3 regions of the Mesorhizobium argentiipisi genome follow, and region 2 is predicted to be linked to each of the others. Evidence: predicted binding sites of a transcription regulator. Region 2 holds the regulator's gene; each other region holds the start of a gene.
The links. Region 2 encodes LexA, which represses DNA repair genes until DNA is damaged. Its sites were predicted from a motif close to TGTTCNNNNTGTGTTCNG; they were not measured.

Region 1 (7,110 bases), on a different contig from region 2:
GAAAACCGACATCAAGGTCGAAGTGGAGCGCCTGGCGGCCGATCCACGCATCACCGACTATGATTTCTGGCGATCGCTGAAGAACGTCAACAACGAGATCTTCCACATCGCCAACAACAACGAACCTATCCCGTTCGACATGATCCGCTGGCGCGCGATTCTGAAGCAGGCGCGCGTGAAGCGCGGCCATGCCTGAGCCCGTCACTTCTGCCTGAACCCGCCCAGCGGCGAGCGCGGTTCGACCGGTGACGACTGGATGATCGCGGTGTTGGTCATCGCATAGGGGATGATCCGGTCGATCACCCGCTCGAGCTCGCTCATCGAGCCGACATGGGCGAGCGCAATGAAGCAGTCCTCGCCGGTCACGCGGTCGCATTGCGCGATTTCCGGCAGCTCGCGAATTATGCCCGCCACCACGGAAAGCTGTCCCGGCACCGGCCTGATTCTCAGCCATGCCGACAGCTTCATGCCGAGAGCGGCCGGATTGATCCTGACCGTATAGGCCTCGATTACGCCGTTCTCCTGCAGCTTGCGGATACGCTCCGCCACGCTCGGCGCCGACAGCCCGACCGCGCGCGCGAGTTCCGCCGTGCTGATGCGCGCGTCCTTTTCCAGGAGCCGCAGGAGCTTCAGATCGATCGCGTCCAGATCGACATTTTCACTTCGAAGGTTTTTCAACCCGAACCTCTTCCATCACAAAGCGAAAGCGCCATCTAGCCATTCATTCCACGTATGATTGGCAGATTTCACCTGCGATAATGCTCGCATGAAAACGCAAACGCAAATTCCAACTGCAAACCGGGCCACCGGTGATACAGGTGCGCGCTCCGCCCTCACCCGCCCTACGACACTTGCTGGAATTGCCGAAGCGTTGCCGCCGCATGTCTGGTTCTGCTTCAGCGCCGTGTTCCATTATCTCGGGCCGGCCTTCGCCGTGCTGCTTTTCGCTCAGGTCGGCGTGCTCGGCATGGCTTGGCTGCGCATCGCCACCGCCGCCCTCGTCTTCGCCCCCCTGACCAGGCCCTGGCGCGTTTTCGCCCGCACCGATCGCGCTCAGCGGCTCCTGTTGCTGGCCTTCGGCGCCTGCCTGGCGGTGATGAACTGCTCGTTCTACCTGGCGCTCGACCGGCTGCCGATCTCGCTGGTGGCGGCGATCGAATTCGTCGGCACGATCGCGATCGCGCTGGTTGGCCTGCGCAGCCGGCGCAACTTTGCGGCGTTCGCTGTTGCCGTTGTCGGCACCTTGCTTCTCATCGACGTGAAATGGTTGAGCGATCCCATCGGCTTGTCCTGGGCATTTTTGAATGGCGCCCTCTTCGTCGGCTACATCGTGATCGGACACCGCGTCGCCCAGGCCGGCGTCGGCATTGCGGGCCTCGGCGCTGCCATGGCGGTCGCGTTCCTCGTCGTGTTGCCCATCGGCTTTCGCGAGGCGCTGCCCGCCTTCTCGTCGCCGCAACTGCTCGCCGCTGCGATCGGCGTCGGCGTCTGCTCCTCAGTCATCCCCTATATCTGCGACCAGCTCGCCATGGCGAGATTGCCGCGCGCGAGCTTCGCGTTGATGCTCTCGCTCCTGCCGCTCACGGCGACCCTGATCGGCGTCATCGTGCTGCGCCAAGTACCGAGCGTCACCGACTGCATCGGCGTTGCGCTGGTCATCGCTGGCGTCGCCTTCCACAAGCCGGTGCAGGAATGATCTGCCGACGGCTGTGGTGGGGCCGTTTGCAGGCCGGGCTCACCTGAATATCGATACGCCTTAGGCCAGTTTCTCCTTCAGGAAAGCGACCGTCCGGCCCCAGGCGAGATCGGCGGCCTTCTTGTCATAGCGTGCGGCCGAGGTGTCGTTGTTGAAGGCGTGGTTGGCGCCGTCATAGACATAGACCTTGTATTCGACATGGGCAGCGTCGAGCGCCTTTTTGTAGGCGTCGATGCCGGCGTTGGTGCGTTCGTCCAGCCCGGCATAGTGGAGCAGCAGCGGCACCTTGATCTTCGCGGCGTCCTCGGCCTTAGGCTGCATGCCGTAATAGGCGACGCCGGCGCTGAGGTCGGGCGCATGGACGGCGAGTTGGTTCACCGCCCCGCCGCCCCAGCAGAAGCCAACCGCCCCGACCTTGCCGTTGCCGTCCTTGACGCCCTTGAGATAGGCGATCGTCGCCACGCCGTCGGCGGCGACTCGGGTCGCGTCGAGCTGGGTGAACATGTCGCGCGCCTTGTCCTCGTCGGAGGGCGTTCCGCCAAGCGGCGACAGGAAGTCCGGTGCCAATGTGACGAACCCCTCCAGCGCCACGCGCCGGGCGACATCACGGATATGCGGGTTCAGCCCCCGGTTCTCGTGGATGACGATGACGGCGCCGGGCTTGCCCTGCTGATCGGCCGGCTTGACCAGATAGCCCTTCATGTCGCCACTTGAGCCGGGATAGGTGATGTCCTCGCCCTTAACGCGGCTGTCGTCCTCGGCGACGATCGCCGCCTGGGCGGAGTTGGCCGCCAGCATCGGCGCGATCGCAGCCGCCGCGGCGCCCGAGCCCGCCAGCTTCGTCAACTGCTCCATGAAGCGGCGGCGGTCGAGCGTCAGATGCGTGTATTCGTCATAGGCATCGATCATCGCCTGCGTGATGACAGGCTGCGTGACGACGGGCTTTGCGACGGGGCTGGTCATGATTGTCCTCGACGGTTGGCGGGGTGAACCGCAAGATAGGGTCGAGTATCGCACGGTCCAGTCACGCTCCGGTGACGACCCGGCGGAGGAGCCCTGGTGCAGCCACCTCGCCGTCGCGCCGACAAGCCAGCTCGATTCATCACATTTTGGTCATTTCCGAAAGGCTTGATGGTGCTGTCACATCAGGGCGCGAAGTTGCCTCAGCCGCCCTACCGATACGAATGACGAAAAAGGGGAATGCCATGAATGTCCAGGATATCATCAACACCGTTTCTTCTAAGGCCGGCCTCGACGAGCCGACCACCGAGAAGGTTGTCGGTACCATTTTTTCCGTGCTCGAGCACGAGGCGGAAGGTACGAGCGTTTCGTCTTTCTTCGCCCAGATTCCCGGCGCCGATGCGCTGGCCCAGAAATATGACGTGATGGCCGCCGGCGCGGCGGCCAATTCGGGCGGCGGACTTCTGTCGTCGCTGCAGGGCGCGCTTGGCGGCGTGCTCGGCGAAAAGGCCGGCGCGCTGATCAACGGCGTTGCTGCCCTCAAGGCGTCCGGCCTCGACATGGCGCAGATCCGTCAGGCCGGCGAGACCTTGATCAAGCAGGCCGAGGCGGCCGCGGGCCCTGATCTGACCAACCAGGTGCTGGACCAGGTGCCCGGCTTGCGGGGTCATCTCGGACTTTGATGCCCTACGCCGCTCTGTCTTATTTCGGCAGCGTGTAGGCCATCACATAATCACCCGGCTTGGTGCCGACCGAGCCGTGGCCGCCGGCGACGATGACGACGAACTGGCGGCCGTCGGCCGCGGTATAGGTCATCGGCGTCGACTGGCCGCCTGCGGGCAGCCTCGCCTGCCAGAGCTGCCTGCCGTTGGTGAGGTCGTAAGCGCGCAGATAATCGTCGACCGCCGCGCCCAGGAAAGCGACGCCGCCCGCCGTGATCATCGGTCCGCCTATGCCTGGAACGCCGACCTTGAAGGGCAAGGGCAGCGGCGTCATGTCGTAAACGGTGCCGTTGCGGTGCTTGTAGGCGATGTTTCCGGTCTTGAGGTCGACGCCGGCGACATAGCCCCAAGGCGGCCCCTGGCAGGGAATGCCGAGCGGCGACAGGAATGGTCCCATCACCACCGCATAAGGCGCGCCTTCGTTGCGGTTCAGCCCCTGCTCGCTGCCCTTGGTATCGCCCGGCGGCGGCACGTCCGCGCGCGGGATGAGCTTGGAGGTGAAGGCGAGATAGGTCGGCATGCCGAACATCACCTGCCGCACCGGATCGACCGCGACGCCGCCCCAGTTGAAGACGCCGAAATTGCCGGGATAGACCAGCGAGCCCTGCAGCGAGGGCGGCGTGTAGCGGCCCTCATAGCGCAGCTTCTTCAGTTCAATCCGGCACGCCAGCTGGTCGAACATGGTGATGCCCCACATGTCGGCGCCGGTCAGCGGCTTCGGATTGAAGGACAGGTCCGAGGCCGGTTGCGTCGGCGAGGCGTGATCGCCCTCGAGCGCGCCGCCGGGTGCCGGCACGTCCTTAACCGGAATGATCGGCTCGCCGGTGCGGCGGTCGAGCACGTAGAGATCGCCTTGCTTGGTCGGCCCGACCAGCGCCGGCACGACGCCGTTCGCCGTGGTGATGTCGACCAGCGACGGTTGCGCCGGCACGTCCATATCCCACAGATCGTGATGCACGGTCTGCCGCACCCAGCGCAATTGCCCAGTGTTGAGGTCGAGCGCGGTGATCGAGGAGGAGAATTTCTCGACATTGGCGCTGCGGCCCATGCCGAGCTGGTCCGGCGTCTGGTTCCCGAGCGGCACATAGATGAGCCCGAGCTTCTCGTCGGCGCTCGCGGTCGACCACATGTTGGGCGAGTTGTGGGTGTAGGTCTGCCCGGCGGGCAGCGGCGTCGACACATCCGGATTGCCGGAATCCCAGTTCCACAACAGCGCGCCGGTGTCGACGTCGAAGGCGCGGATGACGCCGGACGGCTCCTCGGTCGAGTAATTGTCGTTGACCGCGCCGCCGACGATGATCTTGCCGCCGACGATCAGCGGCGCCGATGTCGAATAATAATAGCCCGACTTCGGATAGGGCATGTTGGCCATAAGGTTCAGCGTGCCGCCTTCGGCGAAGGACGGACACACCTGCCCGTTCGCGGCGTCGAGCGCGATCAGCCGGGCGTCCGACGTCGGCAGGTAGATGCGCGCGGCGCAAGGCTGGCCGGCAGCGATCTTGGCGTCGGCATAATAGGACACGCCCCGGCAGGTCTGGTGCTGGCGGTTGGGGTCGAGCTTGATCTTCGGGTCGTAGCGCCACTTCTCCTTGCCGCTCGCGGCATCGATGGCGATGGCGAAATTATGCGGCGTGCAGATGAACAGCGCGTCGCCGATCTTCAGCGGGGTCACCTGATAGGTCGTCTCGCCGATATCGTCGGGGCCCTTCACGTCGCCGGTGCGGTAGGTCCAGGCCGGCTGCAGCTTGGCGACATTGTCGGGCGTGATCTGGTCGAGCGGCGAATAGCGCTGGCCGAAAGGGGTGCGGCCGTAGAAGTGCCACTCACCGGCCGGCATGTCGCCGCCGAGATTGGCCGCCGCCGCCACCTTTTCGGTGCCGAGCGTGCCGCCAATGTCGTAAGGATCGGCGGTCATCGAATAGCCGGCGACCGCAAGCGAGGCGAGCACGGCCAGGATCAGCAGCGCGCGTCCGTCCGGCCCGCGCAGACCTTGCCTTGCCCATGGCGTCAAAAGCCACAAGGCGACGAGCACGATGACGCCGCCGCGCGGACCGAGCTGCCACCAGTCGAAGCCGATTTCCCAGACCGCCCAGCATAGCGTGGCCAGCACGAACAGCGCGTAGAGCCAGAGCGAGGTCGACCTGCGCCTGAAAAGCAGCCAGGCGGTGATCAGGAAGACCAGGCCGGCGATCAGGTAATACCAACTGCCGCCCAGCGCGATGAGCCAGACACCGCCGCCGCCGAGAATGAGACCGATGAGGAAGAGGACAAGGGAGGTGATGGTGACAGCCAAGACGGTGCTCCTTCGACTGTTGCGCCTTTGCGGCCGCTCTCAGGCGACGGCGAGCCGTCCCTGCCCTGCCGGCAGCTTTCCCTCACCCGCTCCGGCTGTCAAGTTGGGGCCAGACACGCGAAACTAGAACAAAACGTAGACAGTTCTGGTCTTTCGCTCCCGAATCACTACATTCGGGGTCGATGTCGGGCTTTTCCGAAGACATGCCTTTTTTCGATGAACCGAATGCGCGGCCCGCTGCGGCCCCATCCGGCATAGCCGCGCGCGCCATGGCGGCGCGCAGCGGGCAGAACGGCGTGCCCGATTATCTCAAGGGCCTGAACCCGGAGCAGCGGCTCGCGGTCGAGACGACCGAAGGCCCGGTTCTGGTGCTGGCCGGCGCAGGCACCGGCAAGACGCGGGTGCTCACCACCCGCATCGCCCACATCCTTGCCACCGGCAGGGCCTTCCCCTCGCAGATCCTGGCCGTCACCTTCACCAACAAGGCCGCGCGCGAAATGAAGCAGCGCATCGGCATCCTGATCGGTGAAGGCAATGTCGAGGGCATGCCCTGGCTCGGCACCTTCCACTCGATCGGCGTGAAGTTGCTTCGCCGCCACGCCGAGCTGGCCGGGCTGAAGTCGGATTTCACCATTCTCGACACCGACGACGTGGTGCGGCTGATCAAGCAGCTGATCCAGGCCGAAGGGCTGGACGACAAGCGCTGGCCGGCCAAGACCTTCGCCCAGATGCTCGACAACTGGAAGAACAAGGGCCTTGGCCCCGACGAAATCGCGGAAGGCGATGCGCGCAGCTTCGGCAACGGCAAGGGCCGCCAGCTCTACAAGGCCTACCAGGAACGGCTGCAGACGCTGAACTCCTGCGACTTCGGTGACCTGCTCTACCATCCGATCCGCATCTTCCGCGCCTATCCGGACGTGCTGAAGGAATACCACCGCAAGTTCAAATACATACTGGTCGACGAATACCAGGACACCAACACCGCGCAGTATATGTGGCTGCGGCTTCTGGCGCAGAGGCCGCAATCCTCCCCCCTTGAGGGGGAGGTGCCCGCGAAGCGGGCGGAGGGGGTCGCCGCAGAAGGCACCGCCCAGTCATCGAACTCCACGGCGTCGAGCACTGCCGCGAGGACCCCACCCGACCGGGCTTCGCCCGGCCACCCTCCCCTCAAGGGGGAGGGAAACCGGCGCTCGTCCCCCATCAACATCTGCTGCGTCGGCGACGACGACCAGTCGATCTATGGCTGGCGCGGCGCCGAGGTCGACAACATCCTGCGCTTCGACAAGGATTTCCCCGGGGCCACCATCATTCGGCTGGAACGCAACTATCGCTCCACCGCGCATATATTGGGCGCCGCCTCCCACCTCATCGCCCACAATGAGGGCCGCTTCGGCAAGACGCTGTTCACCGACCGCGATGACCCCGAGGACGACAAGGTT
Region 2 (7,110 bases):
GAACCGTCGAGGTCGAGGCGTTCTGCTCGTGGTCGGCGTGGAGGATGAAGATGCGCTCCATCGCGCGCGCCAGCACCGGATTGATCTTGTACTCCTCGCAGGGCACGGCAAAGCACATGTGCAGGAAATTGGCCGCAAAGCCGAGATCGTTCTTCGGATAAATGAAGGGCTGGCCGATATGGTATTTGTAGGCCATCGCCGCGATCGTCGGCATCTTGGCGATCAGGCGCATCGAGGCGACCATGCGCTGATACGGGTCAGAGATGTCGGTCGAGTCGTGATAGAAGGCCGACAGCGCGCCAACCACGCCGCACATCACGGCCATCGGATGCGCGTCGCGTCGGAAGCCGGTGAAGAAGCGCGACATCTGCTCGTGCACCATGGTGTGGCGCGTCACGCGATAGTCGAAATCCTCCTTCTGCGCCTTGGTCGGCAATTCACCGTAGAGCAGCAAGTAGCAGACCTCGAGGAAGTCGCCATGTTCGGCAAGCTGGTCGATCGGATAGCCGCGATGCAGCAGGATGCCGGCATCGCCGTCGATGAAGGTGATTGCCGACTCGCAGCTTGCCGTCGACGTGAAGCCGGGATCGTAGGTGAAGGCGCCGGTCGTGCTGTAGAGCGCGCCGATGTCGATGACGTCAGGCCCGGTCGACCCGCTTCGCACCTTGAATTCATGTGTCTTGCCGGCGAGCTCGAGCCTGGCGATCGACTCGTGCGCCTTGCCGCCAGATTCCAGTTTTGTCGCAGCTTCGCTCATTCCCAAACTCCTTTATGTTTCCTCATGCCGGCAAGGCAATTCCTGCAAACGACACGTCGAAATCACCGGAATGCGCGAACTCGCCACCGCATTTTAGGAGGTGCGTGCCAGATTGGGCCAAGGCCTAATGTTGCACTGCGAAACACACCTTTCAATGCCAATCTTCTTGGGCCAGTTCGCTCCTAATCGATTTGATCGGCAATCCTCGCCAGGCTTTCCTGGCGGCCGAGCACGGCCAACACGTCGAACACGCCGGGCGAGGTGCTGCGGCCGGTCAGCGCGGCTCTGAGCGGCTGGGCCACCGCGCCGAGCTTGTGTCCGCCGGACTGCGCAAACTCGCGGATCGAAGCCTCCGCCGAAGCGGCGGTCCAGTCGCCTTGGATGGAAGACAACGCGCCATGCGCGCCGCGCAGAATCGCGCGCGCACCCACGCTGAGCAAGCCCGCCGCCTTCTCGTCGAGCGGCAAGGGCCGCTCGGCGAACAGGAAACCCGCGCCGTCGACCAACTCGACCAGGGTTTTGGCCCGCTCCTTGAGGCCGGGCATGGCGGCAAGCAGCTGTGCCTTGCGCTTGTCGTCGAGCTTTGCTGCGAGCGCCGGGCCGCCTTCGAGATAGGGCAGAGTAGCGACGAAGATGTCGAACAGCGCGCGATCGTCCATCTTGCGCATATGCACGCCGTTCAGCGCCTCGAGCTTGGCGAAATCGAAGCGGGCAGCGCCCTTGTTGACGTCGCCGATGTCGAACCAGGCGATCATGTCCTTGATCGACATCACTTCGTCGTCGCCATGGCTCCAGCCGAGCCGCGCCAGATAATTGAGCAGGGCCTCCGGCAGATAGCCCATGGCGCGATAGGCCTCGACGCCGAGCGCGCCGTGCCGCTTCGACAGCTTGGCGCCGTCGGCGCCGTGGATCAGCGGGATGTGCGACATCGACGGCACGGCCCAGCCCATGGCATTGTAGATCACCGTCTGGCGCGCGGCGTTGGTCAGATGATCGTCGCCGCGGATGATATGCGTGACGCCCATGTCGTGGTCGTCCACGACGACGGCATGCATATAGGTCGGGTTGCCGTCCGAACGCAGGATTATGAAGTCGTCGAGATCCTTGTTGGGAAATCGCACCTCGCCCTGCACGCGGTCCTGCACAACCGTCTCGCCCTCGGTTGGCGCCTTGATGCGGATTGCGCCCTTGACGCCTGCCGGAGCCTCGGACGGGTCGCGGTCGCGCCACTGGCCATTGTAACGCGGCGGCAGGCCTTTGGCTCTAGCTGCCTCGCGCATCGCCTCCAGCTCTGCCGGCGTCTCATAGCTGTAATAGGCCTTGCCCATGCGCACGAGTTCCTCGGCCACCTCGCGATGGCGCGGCGCGCGCTCGAATTGCGAGACGGCGTCGCCGTCCCAGGCAAGGCCAAGCCAGGTCAATCCGTCGAGAATGGCCGCCGTGGCGGCCTCTGTGGAACGCTCGCGATCGGTGTCCTCGATGCGCAGCAGCATCGTGCCGCCGGTGTGCTTGGCATAAAGCCAGTTGAACAGCGCCGTGCGCGCCCCGCCAATATGCAGGTAGCCTGTAGGCGAGGGGGCAAAACGTGTGACGACCTTGTCGGACATTGAATTCTCGAAGAAGCACTGAAACGACATATTTCGCGCGGGCTTTCGCGCGGTCGGCGTTCATGTAGCATAGGCGGTCTGGGGCGCAAGGGGCAGACCCGATGGCTGGACGTGGCCGGGGTGCGGAGGAGGGCGGGGAAACGACAGCTGGCGTCAGCGAGCGCCTGATGTTTGCCCGTGCCGCGCCCGCCGAAGAAGCGCCGCTTTCGCTTCCGGAGCTCCATCCACCCGCCGAGCTACCGCCGCCCGGTGGTGGTGCGCTGCAGCCAGCCTCGCCAACAGCTATCGCCGACAGGATCCGCAAACAGCTTGGCCGCGTTTCGCTTCCCGCACTGCGCCGAAGCGTTGCGGTCGCTGCCGCCACCGAGCTCGACCGTGGCGTCGGCTTTCTGCTGGTGCCGGTGTTCCTGGCAGCCGGCGTGATCTACTATTTTTCGCCGAGCACCGAGCCGGACCTCTACAGGCCGCTTGCGGCGGTCGCTCTTATGGCTGTCTGCGCGGCGGTGTCGCGCTCCTGGCAGAGAACGCATCTTCTCTTCATGGCGACACTTTTCTGCGCCCTGGGCTTTCTCGCGGCCAAAGTGGAGACCTGGCGGATGGCGACCCCGATGCTTGGGTCCGAAATCCAGACACGGCTGACGGGCCGCCTCGTCATCGCCGAAGCGATGGCCAACGGCCGCGTCAGGCTGACCATCGATCTGATTTCAACGGAGCATCCGAAGCTGCGTTACGCGCCGGAGCGCGTCAGGCTGTCAGCGCGCAGGATCCCGCCCGGCATGACGGCCGGATCGATGCTGACAGGCTATGCCAAGCTGTTGCCCCCGACGGGCCCGGTTCGGCCGGACAGCTACGACTTTTCCTTCGACAGCTACTTTGCCGGCATCGGCGGCAGCGGCTTTTTCCTGGGCGATCCGAAGCTGATTGCGCCAGTGGAGGCACCCTTTGGCGCGCGTGTCGCATCGGCAGTCGAAAACGCGCGTGAAGGGATCGCCGATCACATCAGGAGCAGCATCGGCGGGTCCGAAGGCGAGATCGCGGCGGCGCTGATCGTCGGCGTGCGCGCCGGCATTCCGGAAGCGATCAACGAGTCGATGCGGCGCACCGGCATCTACCACATCATCTCGATCTCGGGCCTGCACATGGCGCTGGTCGCCGGCACGATCATGGTGCTTCTACGCGGCGCCTTCGCGCTGTTTCCGGATTTCTCGTCGCGCCGGCCGGTGAAGAAATATGCCGCTGGAATCGCGCTAATCTCGATCGCCGCTTACCTCGTCATCTCCGGCATCGTGGTGGCGGCCGAGCGAAGCTTCATCATGCTCGCCGTAATGCTCGCCGCCGTGCTCTTCGACCGCGCGGCGCTCACCATGCGCAACCTGGCGATCTCGGCCATCGCCGTCATCCTTGTCTCCCCACACGAAGTGGTCGGCCCGAGCTTCCAGATGTCCTTTGCCGCCACCGCCGCCCTGGTCGGCGCCAATGCGGGCTTTGCGGACTACCGCGCCGGCAAAACGACGGCGCCCCCGGCAAAGCGTTCGTTCTTAAGGTTCCTGTCGCGAAAATTGGCGGTTGGCGTGGGCGGCGCCGCCGTGACGTCGCTCATCGCGGGGAGCGCGACATTGCTGTTTGCGATCTGGCATTTTCAGCGCGTCTCGCCACTAAGCCTGCTCGCCAATCTGGCGGTCATGCCCATCGTCTCGCTGATCGTCATGCCGTTCGCGGTGTTGAGCGCGCTGGCCATGCCCTTCGGCTTCGACGGGCCGTTCCTCTATGTGATCGGCAAAGGCCTGACGGCAATGATCGCCATCTCGGCATGGATCTCCGAGCGCTCACCGGTGGACGCCGTCGGGCTGATCTCGATCCAGTCGGTGCTGCTGGCGACGATCGCGCTGGTCATCGCGACGATGGCCACCACCTGGCTAAGGCTTGCCGCCGTTCCCTTCGCGCTCGCCGCGCTGCTGGCCATTCCGCATGTCCGCACGCCGGACGTGCTCATTTCCGAAGACGCGCATCTGGTGGCGATGCCGATCGGCGGCGGCGAGCTTGCCGTCAATCGCGCACGCTCCAACGAGTTCACCACCGACAACTGGAAACGGGCGCTGAAAGCGGAGGACATCGTGCCGCCGGAGACGTTCGACAAAGATGCGATGGACATCGCCGACCCCGTCGACCTGCCGCCCGGCTCGCCCTTCTACTGCACAGGTGATCTCTGCATCGGCCGGCATCCATCCGGCGCCATCGTCGCGCTCGCCAAAAACCGCGACAGCGCCCGGCCGGCCTGCGGCTTCGCCGACCTCATCGTCATCAACGACGCCACGGCCTACAATCCCTGCCGCGATCCGCGCGTGCTTGTCGTCACCAAGCGGCAACTGGCGCGCGACGGCAGCGCCGCTGTTTTCTTCGATGCGCAATCGTCAACCGCGCGGCCAACTATTCGCTACGCGGTCGAAGAACCATATCGACCCTGGCACGAGCAGCGGAAATACGCGCGCGAGGCGAGGGGCCTGCCACCCTATCAACGCCCGGAAAAGCCGGCGGCCGCGCCGCAGCCGACAGAATAATGTCACGCAAGGCCGGTGAAAGCTGCTACGCAGTTCTGCTCAATAACGGCGGATCAGCCCGACAAGTTTGCCCTGAACCTTGACCCGGTCCGGTCCGAAGATTCGGGTTTCGTAGGCAGGGTTGGCCGCCTCCAGCGCGATCGAGGCACCCTTGCGGCGGAAGCGCTTGAGCGTCGCTTCCTGGTCGTCCACCAGCGCCACCACGATCTCGCCCGGGCTTGCCGTGTTGGCATTGCGGATGATGACGGTATCGCCGTCGAAAATACCCGCCTCGATCATCGAGTCGCCCTTGACCTCCAGCGCATAATGCTCGCCGCCCGCGATCATGTCCGGCGGCACTGTGATCGAATGCGTCTGGTGCTGGATGGCGTCGATCGGCACGCCGGCGGCGATGCGGCCCATCACCGGAATGGACACGGCGGAGCCGGCATCGTCGTCATTGCTTGGCGCCGGGGTGCGCGACGGCGCCGCCGGCTTCACCTGACGGCTGAGATTGTTCTGGCCCAGGCTGCCCTGGATGACGCTCGGCGAAAACTTCTTCGCCGCATTGAGGCCGGGGGCGATCGAGTCGGGCAGACGCAGCACTTCCAGCGCGCGCGCCCGGTTCGGGAGCCGGCGAATGAAGCCGCGTTCCTCCAGCGCCGTGATCAGCCGGTGGATGCCAGACTTGGAGGCGAGGTCGAGCGCTTCCTTCATCTCGTCGAAAGACGGCGGAATCCCGCTTTCCTTCAGCCTTTCGTGGATGAACATCAGAAGTTCATGTTGTTTGCGCGTCAGCATGGCGGCCCCCACGGGTTCTGAAACCAGAATCAGAAAAAACAAACCCAGAACAAACACTATCTGTTCCAGTTGTGTTCCGCAACCGTTTAAAGTTTAGTGAATTTGTTGACGTTTTGTTCAGCGTAACATCAGCACGCTGCATTCGGCGCCAGTCTCTGCAGCCGGCGCGAAGGGCTCGCGCACGATCAGGCCGTTGGCCTCGGCGAGCATTCTGAGCATCGAGGAGTCCTGGATGCCGAAGGGAGTCGCGATCAGGGCGCCGGCTTCCTCGCGCACGGAGGCGCGCACATAGTCCTGCCTGACGTCGTTGGCCTGCATCGCGGCGCCCAACCGGGCCGTTCGCAGGTCCTGCCGGTGGTCGCGGCCGCCGAGCCGGGCAAGCATCGGCTTCAGGAAGAGTTGCGAGCAGACGATGCTGGCTACCGGATTGCCGGGCAGGCCGATGCAGCGGATATTGCCAAGCCGGCCAAACATCAGCGGTTTGCCGGGGCGCATGGCGATCTTCCAGAAATCGAGCTTCATGCCTTCGCCGGTCAGAACGTCGTGGATCAGGTCGTGATCGCCGACCGAGGCGCCGCCGAGCGTGACGATGACGTCGGCGTTCGCCTCGACCGCTTTCCGCACCAGCGCGGCGATTGCCTCCTTGCGGTCGGCAGCGATGCCGAGATCGAGCACGCGCGCGCCGACCGATTGGGCGGCGGCGGCAACCCCATAAGCATTCGATGAAATGATCTGGTCGGGGCCGAGCGTGCTGCCCGGCGGCAGCAATTCATCGCCGGTGGCGATGATCGCGACCAGCGGCCGGCGCACGAGGTTCAAGGCAGGATGGTTGGCCGAGGCCGCCAGCGAAAGGGCCGCCGCGTCGAGCACGCGGCCCTTTTCGAGCAGCACGTCGCCCTGAACGAAGTCGAGCCCGCGGCGGCGCACATTGCGTGCTTGCGCGGTCGGTTGGGTCACCTCGATCCTGCCATTGCCGAGATCGCGGACGTTTTCCTGGATGACGATAGTGTCAGCGCCTTCAGGCAGTGGCGCGCCGGTGAAGATGCGCACGGCCTGGCCTTCGCGGACGGTTCCGGAAAAGCCCCGCCCGGCAGGCGCCATGCCTATGACCTCGAGCTGCGCCGGCGCCGCGGCAACATCGGCGGAGCGCACGGCGTAGCCGTCCATCGCGGAGGCGTTAAAGGGCGGCTGCGTGCGCAGCGCGACAACCGGTTGCGCCAGGACCCGACCGGCCGCGTTCGCCAGCGGAACGCTCTCGCCCGGCAATGGCGTCGCGTCGTCGAGCAAGCGTTCGAGCGCTTCGGCGACCGGAACCAAAGCCATCAGGCATCCACCTTGTAGTCGCCGGACTTGCCGCCGGTCTTCTCGACCAGCCGGATACCGGAAATCACCATGCCGCGATCCGCCG
Region 3 (7,110 bases), on a different contig from region 2:
ACGTCAAAGCAGCATCAGCTGCTCGCCGGCGCCTGAGCCTGCGACGAATTGGTCGGTGCGAAGCTGCCGTCGCTCGACATTGAGGCCGAGCCGCTTGGCGGCGATCTCGAAGCGCCGGCCGATCTGCCAGGCATAGGGACCGGCGCCCTTCATGCGCTTGCCCCATTCGGAATCGTAATCCTTGCCGTCGCGCATCGAGCGGATCAGCGACATCACATGCCGGTAGCGGTCCGGATAATGCCGCAACAGCCAGTCCTTGAAGATCGGCGCCACTTCGAGCGGCAGGCGCAGGATGACGTAGCCGGCCTCCCGCGCGCCTGCGGCTCTGGCCGAATCGAGGATGCGCTCCATCTCCTGATCGGTGAGGCCGGGGGTAATCGGCGCCACCATCACGGATGCCGGAATGCCGGCATCCGAAAGCTGTCTGATCGCCTCCAGCCGCTTCGTCGGCGTCGACGCGCGCGGCTCCATCGTTCTCGCCAGCATCCGGTCCATCGTCGTCACCGATAGCGCCACCTTGGCAAGGCCGCGCTCGGCCATGCGCGACAGGATGTCGATATCGCGCGTCACCAGCGCCGACTTCGTCACGATACCGACAGGGTGGCCGCGCGCCTCCAACACTTCCAGGATCTCGCGCATGATCCGGTATTGTTTCTCTATCGGCTGGTAGGGATCGGTGTTGGTGCCGATGGCGATGGTGCGCGGCTGATAGCCCGGCTTCGACAATTCCCTGTCCAGCATGCGCGCCGCATCCGGCTTGGCGAACAGCTTCGATTCGAAATCGAGTCCCGGTGACAGGCCCATGAAGGCATGCGTTGGCCTGGCGAAGCAGTAGACGCAGCCATGCTCGCAGCCGCGATAGGGATTGATCGAGCGGTCGAAGGAAATGTCGGGCGATTCGTTGCGCGTGATGATCGTGCGCGGCTTTTCGACCTGCACTTCCGTCTTGAACGGCGGCAGTTCCTCCAGCGAGTTCCAGCCGTCGTCGAAGACATGCCGGCTGACCGGCTCGAACCGGCCGGATGGGTTGATGCCGGCCGAGCGGCCGCGATTGCGGTCGGGCCGCACGCGCATGCCGCTCTGCTCGATCATCGCATTTGCCATTTCGGCTCTTCCTGCTCCGAAAGCGGCAATGTCGGCGCGCACGATCTGTTCCATTTTCGCCCTCTCCCAGGGACTGTCCGCAGGCTGTCGAATCGCTCTGTTCATGAAACTATTCCTATTTCGCCGATGAGAACAAAGCAAGAACTTTTTCGCTTGGGCGCGCAACTGGCGCATCGCCGCGCTTTCCGCTATTCGGCTAAAAATGCTCAGCGTTCTCATCGAAACCAAGAATGACGAAGAGGGCCTCGCCCGTACGCTCGCCTCGCTGGTCGGCGGCGCGGTCGAAGGCGTGGTGCGGGACGTGATCGTCTGCGATCAAGGTTCCGCCGACCAGACGCACCGGGTGGCCGAGCATGCCGGCTGTCATTATGTGAGCGGCGGGATCGCCGTGGGCATAGGCCAGGCCAAGGGCGATTGGCTGCTGCTTCTGGAACCCGGCGCCCGGCTTGCCGAGGGCTGGATCGACGAGGTCGTCGCCCACACGGCAAAACAGACCATGCCGGCGCGCTTCTCGCGCGCCCGGGCCGATCGCGCGCCTTTCCTGGCCCGCGTCTTTTCGGGCAACCGGGCGCTGGCGGAGGGGCTTGTCGTCAGCAAGCGTCAGGCCTCGGCTCTGGCAAAGAGCGCGCGCAGCGCCGAAGCCCTGGCACGCGGCCTGGCGACCAGGCGGTTGAACGCCGAAATCTGGGTGGCGCCGCCGAAGTGATGCCTGCGGTTACGAGGCGGGCTTGCCGCCGCGCCGAAGATGCTCGTCCAGCCGCGGCATGATCTCGACGAAGTTGCAGGGCATGTGCCGGTAGTCGAGCTGAGCCTTGATGATGCCGTCCCAGGCGTCCCTGCAGGCGCCGGGCGAGCCCGGCAGCACGAAGACGAAGGTCGCGTTGACAACGCCGCCGGTCGCCCGGCTCTGAATCGTCGAGGTGCCAATCTTGTCGTAGGAGATGCGGTGGAAGACTTCCGAAAAGCCGTCCATGCGCTTTTCGAAGATCGGCTCCAACGCCTCCGGCGTCACGTCGCGGCCGGTAAAGCCGGTGCCCCCGGTGGTGATGACGACATCGATGTTTTCGTCCCTCGACCAGCCAAGCACCTTGTCGCGGATCTTGTCGCGGTCGTCGGTCACGATATCGCGCGCGGCAAGCGTATGGCCGGCTTCCGCGATGCGGTCGGCCAGCGTCTGGCCGGACTTGTCGTCGGCAAAGCTGCGTGTGTCGGAGACGGTCAGCACCGCGATGCGCACCGGAATGAAGGGCCGGCTTTCGTCAAGCTTCGCCACCGCTCACCTCCATGCTGCGCGTCGCGGCGACGAACCAGTCGGGATGGCGGGCGCGGATCGCGATCGCGGCGCGCTTGGCGACATTGCCGGTCTCGAACAGGCCGAAGCATGTGGCGCCCGAGCCGGACATGCGCGCGAACGCGGCGTCGGCACGCCTGAGCACCTTGAGCGCCTCGCCGATCGCAGGTTCGATCGAACGCGCGGCGGGTTCGAGATCGTTGCGCGTCGCCTCCAGCCAGTTTCGGATGGCGTGGAAGTCGAGCCGTTTCGGCAGCGGCGGCAGCGCTTCGTTGTCGCGGCTGGATAGCGCCTTGAACACGTCCGGTGTCGAGACCGCGATGCCCGGATTGACCAGCACCAGGCCGAGCGCCGGAAATGCGGAGAGCGGCGACACCTCATCGCCGATGCCGCGCGCGACCAGCGGCTTTGACGTCAGGCACATCGGCAGGTCGGCGCCGAGCGAAAGCCCGATCCGGGCCAGCGAACCATCGCCGATATCGAGCTTCCAGAGCCGCGCCAGGCCGTTGAGCGCGGCCGCCGCGTCGCTCGAGCCGCCGCCGACGCCGGAGGCGATCGGCAGGTTCTTCTCCAGCCTGATGGCGACGGGCGGCGTATTGTGCACGCCAGCCTCCCGGCGCAAGGCATCACGCGCCTTCACAACCAGATTGCCGTCGTCGAGCGGCAGGCCGGCGGCATAACGGCCAGACACGGAGAATTCGTCCTGCTCAGCCGGCTCGATATCGAGCCGGTCGCCGAAGCGGGTGAAGACGGCAAGGCTGTCGATGAGGTGGTAGCCGTCGGAGCGCTGTCCGGTGACATGCAGCGCCAGATTGATCTTGGCCGGCGCAAGCCACGTCCGGACTTCTGTGCCGGGTTCCAGAATGTCGACTGCTGGCGAGATGGCTTCAGTCCTTGGCCAGACGGTATTCGCCGGTCTTCGGATCCTTGACCAGCGTTCCCATCGTGCCGTTCGCCGCCTGTTTCTCGGTACGCCGGATCTTGGCCGTCACGCGTTCGGCCTCACGCACGAAAGCGCGATAGCCGAAGTAAGCGGCGGCGCCGACAACGGCGAAGAAAATGATCTGCGGCATATCAAACTCCTCCCGCGTTCTCGCGGCAAGGCCGGCCGAATGGGTCGGTCAAGCGGCCATGCTAGACGCAATCATGGCTTTTTCAAAGCCCGAAGCGCGCCCACAGTGCGCGCTCTTCCGCCGCATCGAGGACGCCGTTTGCGGCAGCAGCGGCGATATCGGCCGCTGAGAAACGCGAGCCGAACAGGCCGAAACGGCCGAACAGACCGCGCGGCGCGGTGATCAGCTTGAGCTGCGTCTTCTCGCCGAAACGGGTCTTGAGCACGCTGCGCATATCGCCCAGCGCATCGACAAGGCCGAGCTCGAGGCCTCGCTTGGCGGTCCAGAACAGGCCGGTGAACAGGTCCGGATCGTCCTTGAGCTTGCTGCCGCGCCGCTCCTTGACGAGGTCGATGAAGGTCTCGTGCACTTCAAGCTGCAGCGCCTTCAGCCGCTCGACGTCCTCCTTCTTCTCGGGCTTGAACGGATCGAGCACGGCCTTGTTCTGGCCGGCGGTGTGGACGCGCCGCTCGACGCCGATCTTCTTCATCAGTTCGGGGAAGCCGAAAGAGGCCGAGACCACGCCGATCGAGCCGACGATCGAGGACGGGTCGGCGAAGATCTCGTCGCCTGCGACCGCGATCATGTAGCCGCCGGAAGCCGCCACGTCCTCGACGAAGACCAGCACCTTCTTGTTCTTCTCCGCCGCCAGGTCGCGGATGCGTTTGAAGATCAGTCGCGACTGCACCGGCGAGCCGCCGGGCGAGTTGATCGAGATGGCGACCGCCGGCGCGTCGAAGCCGAACGCCTTCTCAATAAGCCCCGCCGTCGAGGCGAGCGACAGGCTCGGCCGGAACTGGCCGCCGCCCGGCATGATGGCGCCTTGCAGCCGGATGACCGGAATGGTGACGACTGTCGAGCGCCAGGATTTCGGCAGCAGGCGATTGAAAAGGCGTTTCACGAACTGTTGTCTCCGGACCAAATGCGAAGGAACTGGATGAAACCAAGCAGGTTGGCAGTGTCTCTCAGGCGCGACGTCATTGCTTGGCATGTAGGAATTCGCCACCCAACGGCAATGCCGCATCGCGCGCCCGGGATCAATCGCCGAACAGCGATGCCAGGCCATTGTTGATCATTTCCGTTCGTTCCGCCGGCGCGTTGCCGGTCGGTCCGTGCAAGGTGAGCGGCGGGCGGATCGACAATTTTCCGCGCGCCCCGAGCGCCGCCCTGACGACGATACGGATCGCCGCTGCGTCCGGCCGCGGATGCACGCACAGCATCTCGGCGTCGCCGAAGCGCCCCTCGATCGCGTCGAGGATGGCAACGAGCTGCTCGGGCCGTGCGATGACGGCCAGCCCGCCGCGCGGCCTGACGACGGCGGCGGCGCTTCTGATCCAGCGCTCGAACAGCCCGTCCTCCGTCACATGCGCCTCTCTGCGCAGCGTGTCGGGCGTCGAGCGATCCTCGGCTGCGTTGAACGGCGGATTCATGATGACGAAGTCGAAGGAGTTGTCGGCAAGCCCGGCCTCGCTCCGCGCCCGACCGGTCAGCGTCACGTCGGCCGCCAGCACCGAAGCGCGGTCGCCAAGATGCGCATTGCCGGGGTGCGAAAGTGTGGCGGCGGCGAACTCCGCCATTTCGGTCGAGCGCTCGACCAGGACGGCCCGCGCCGCCGGGCAGCGCGACAGCACGGCAAGGGCGGCCGCGCCGGCGCCCGCGCCGAAATCGGCGAGCCGGCCGGAAAAGCCGGACGGCACGGCGGCCGCCAGCGTCATGGCGTCCATGCCGGCGCGATGACCGCCCCGGCTCGGCTGCACCAGCCAGAAGCGTCCACGATGAAAGGCATCGACCGTGTGCGCCGGCGTATCCGGGACGGGGACGGCGCTGGTTGCCATCACTTTTTGCGGATCTCGTTCTCGATGCCGGCATCCTTGAGGATGCGGCGCGCGGCGTCGACTTTCTCGGCATCGACCATCACGCGCCGGGGCAGGATGCCGAGCGAGCCGTCGAGCACGCTCATATTCTGGTCGGCGACGAAACAGGCGATACCGGCATCGCGCATCAGCGATTCGACGAAGGAGATGACGACGGCGTCATTGGTGCGGACAAGCTCGATCATGGAACGAAAATCGCAGGTTGTGGCGTCCGTGTAAACGTAGGCGGACACATCGCCGGCAAAGCCGCGCCAATTCGCCTCTTGCCGTGCCCGGTTGTGCCGCCCTAGAGTCGGCGCGGGACTAGTGCATGTCGCCCAGAAGTGCGCAGCGGTTCTGGGACAACGACATGCATCAAAACGAAGACTTGAAGCGCGCCGCCTGAACTCGTTTCAGCGCGGGGAGTTTCAAGGGGGCGTCGTACGCGTCAAATTGACGGGAGTTGTCGTGGTGGGTGTCGTTCTCAACATCGAAGGCAAGCGGGAACCCGCTTCCATCAAGGATTTGATCGATCTGACAGCCGCCGACATGGGGCGCGTCAACGAGTTGATCCTGTCCAAGGCCGGCTCCGACGTCGAGATGATCCCGGAGATCGCCAATCACCTGATCTCGTCGGGCGGCAAGCGGCTCAGGCCGATGCTCACGCTCGCCGCCGCGCAGATGTTCGGCTATTCCGGCGAAGGCCATGTCAAGCTCGCGACCGCCGTCGAATTCATGCACACGGCGACGCTTCTGCATGACGACGTGGTCGACGAGAGCGCGCTGCGCCGCGGCAAGAAGACGGCGCGCATGATCTGGGGCAATCAGGCGAGCGTGCTCGTTGGCGATTTCCTGCTCGGCCAGGCTTTCCGCATGATGGTCGAGGTCGGCTCGCTGGAGGCCTTGGATATCCTGTCGGCTGCGGCCTCCATCATCGCCGAGGGCGAGGTGATGCAGCTTGCCGCCGCCAAGAACCTCGAAACCACCGAGGACGAGCATTTCGCCGTCATCAAGGCCAAGACCGCGGCGCTGTTCTCGGCCGCCGCCGAAGTGGGACCGGTGATCGCCCTGGCCTCGCGCACCGACCGCGCCGCGCTGCGCTCCTACGGCATGAATCTCGGCCTTGCCTTCCAGCTCATCGACGACGCGCTGGATTATGGCGGCTCGAGCAAGGATCTCGGCAAGAATGTCGGCGACGATTTCCGCGAGGGCAAGGTGACGCTGCCTGTGATCCTCGCCTACCGGCGCGGCACCAAGGCCGAGCGCAGCTTCTGGAAGCGCGCCATCGAGGAAAATGTCACCGACGATGCCGGGCTCGAAAAGGCGATCGGCCTGATGGCCCGCCACGGCGCCATCGCCGATACGATCGGCCGCGCCCGCCATTTCGGCGAGATCGCCCGCGACGCGCTGGCGCCGCTTGAGGCGACGCCACAGAAGTCGGCTTTGATCGACGTCATCGATTTCTGCATCAGCCGGGTGAACTGAGCCTTCGGCCTGCCTGCATGCCCTGCATCCGCCGGGCAGGGCGCCTGTGAATCCCGTGCCGGCCGTCTCGACAAGGAGCGGTCCGGCAAATTATCTATAAAATATGGCCAGCACAGAAGACACGATCGCCGTCCGCATCAGCAAGGAACTGGCGGACCGCATCATTTCGGGCGCGATCGAGCCCGGTTCGCGGCTGCGCCAGGACCATGTCGCCGAGGAATTCAACACCAGCCATGTCCCGGTGCGCGAGGCCTTCCGGCGTCTG

Region 1: the regulator LexA is predicted to act here: its motif matches at 5,796-5,813, upstream of O7A05_RS04830 (ATP-dependent helicase).
Region 3: the regulator LexA is predicted to act here: its motif matches at 1,233-1,250, upstream of O7A05_RS19395 (PA0069 family radical SAM protein).

Annotation. Positions count from the first base shown of each region.
Region 1 covers NZ_JAPYKO010000002.1:389,253-396,362, forward strand. Annotated here, with positions in the region: gene O7A05_RS04800 (hypothetical protein) at 1-196, shown strand, start outside; gene O7A05_RS04805 (Lrp/AsnC family transcriptional regulator) at 202-678, opposite strand; gene O7A05_RS04810 (EamA family transporter) at 767-1,696, shown strand; gene O7A05_RS04815 (dienelactone hydrolase family protein) at 1,757-2,659, opposite strand; gene O7A05_RS04820 (hypothetical protein) at 2,902-3,339, shown strand; gene O7A05_RS04825 (glucose/quinate/shikimate family membrane-bound PQQ-dependent dehydrogenase) at 3,359-5,671, opposite strand; gene O7A05_RS04830 (ATP-dependent helicase) at 5,854-7,110, shown strand, end outside.
Region 2 covers NZ_JAPYKO010000007.1:184,432-191,541, forward strand. Annotated here, with positions in the region: gene gltA (citrate synthase) at 1-757, opposite strand, end outside; gene gltX (glutamate--tRNA ligase) at 940-2,364, opposite strand; gene O7A05_RS13255 (ComEC/Rec2 family competence protein) at 2,466-4,922, shown strand; gene lexA (transcriptional repressor LexA) at 4,962-5,702, opposite strand; gene O7A05_RS13265 (molybdopterin molybdotransferase MoeA) at 5,820-7,025, opposite strand; gene moaC (cyclic pyranopterin monophosphate synthase MoaC) at 7,025-7,110, opposite strand, start outside.
Region 3 covers NZ_JAPYKO010000013.1:175,630-182,739, reverse strand. Annotated here, with positions in the region: gene O7A05_RS19395 (PA0069 family radical SAM protein) at 4-1,158, opposite strand; gene O7A05_RS19390 (glycosyltransferase family 2 protein) at 1,307-1,810, shown strand; gene moaB (molybdenum cofactor biosynthesis protein B) at 1,820-2,377, opposite strand; gene O7A05_RS19380 (4-(cytidine 5'-diphospho)-2-C-methyl-D-erythritol kinase) at 2,364-3,257, opposite strand; gene O7A05_RS19375 (membrane protein) at 3,283-3,468, opposite strand; gene O7A05_RS19370 (S49 family peptidase) at 3,551-4,408, opposite strand; gene O7A05_RS19365 (tRNA1(Val) (adenine(37)-N6)-methyltransferase) at 4,545-5,342, opposite strand; gene O7A05_RS19360 (putative signal transducing protein) at 5,342-5,566, opposite strand; gene O7A05_RS19355 (polyprenyl synthetase family protein) at 5,832-6,845, shown strand; gene O7A05_RS19350 (GntR family transcriptional regulator) at 6,949-7,110, shown strand, end outside.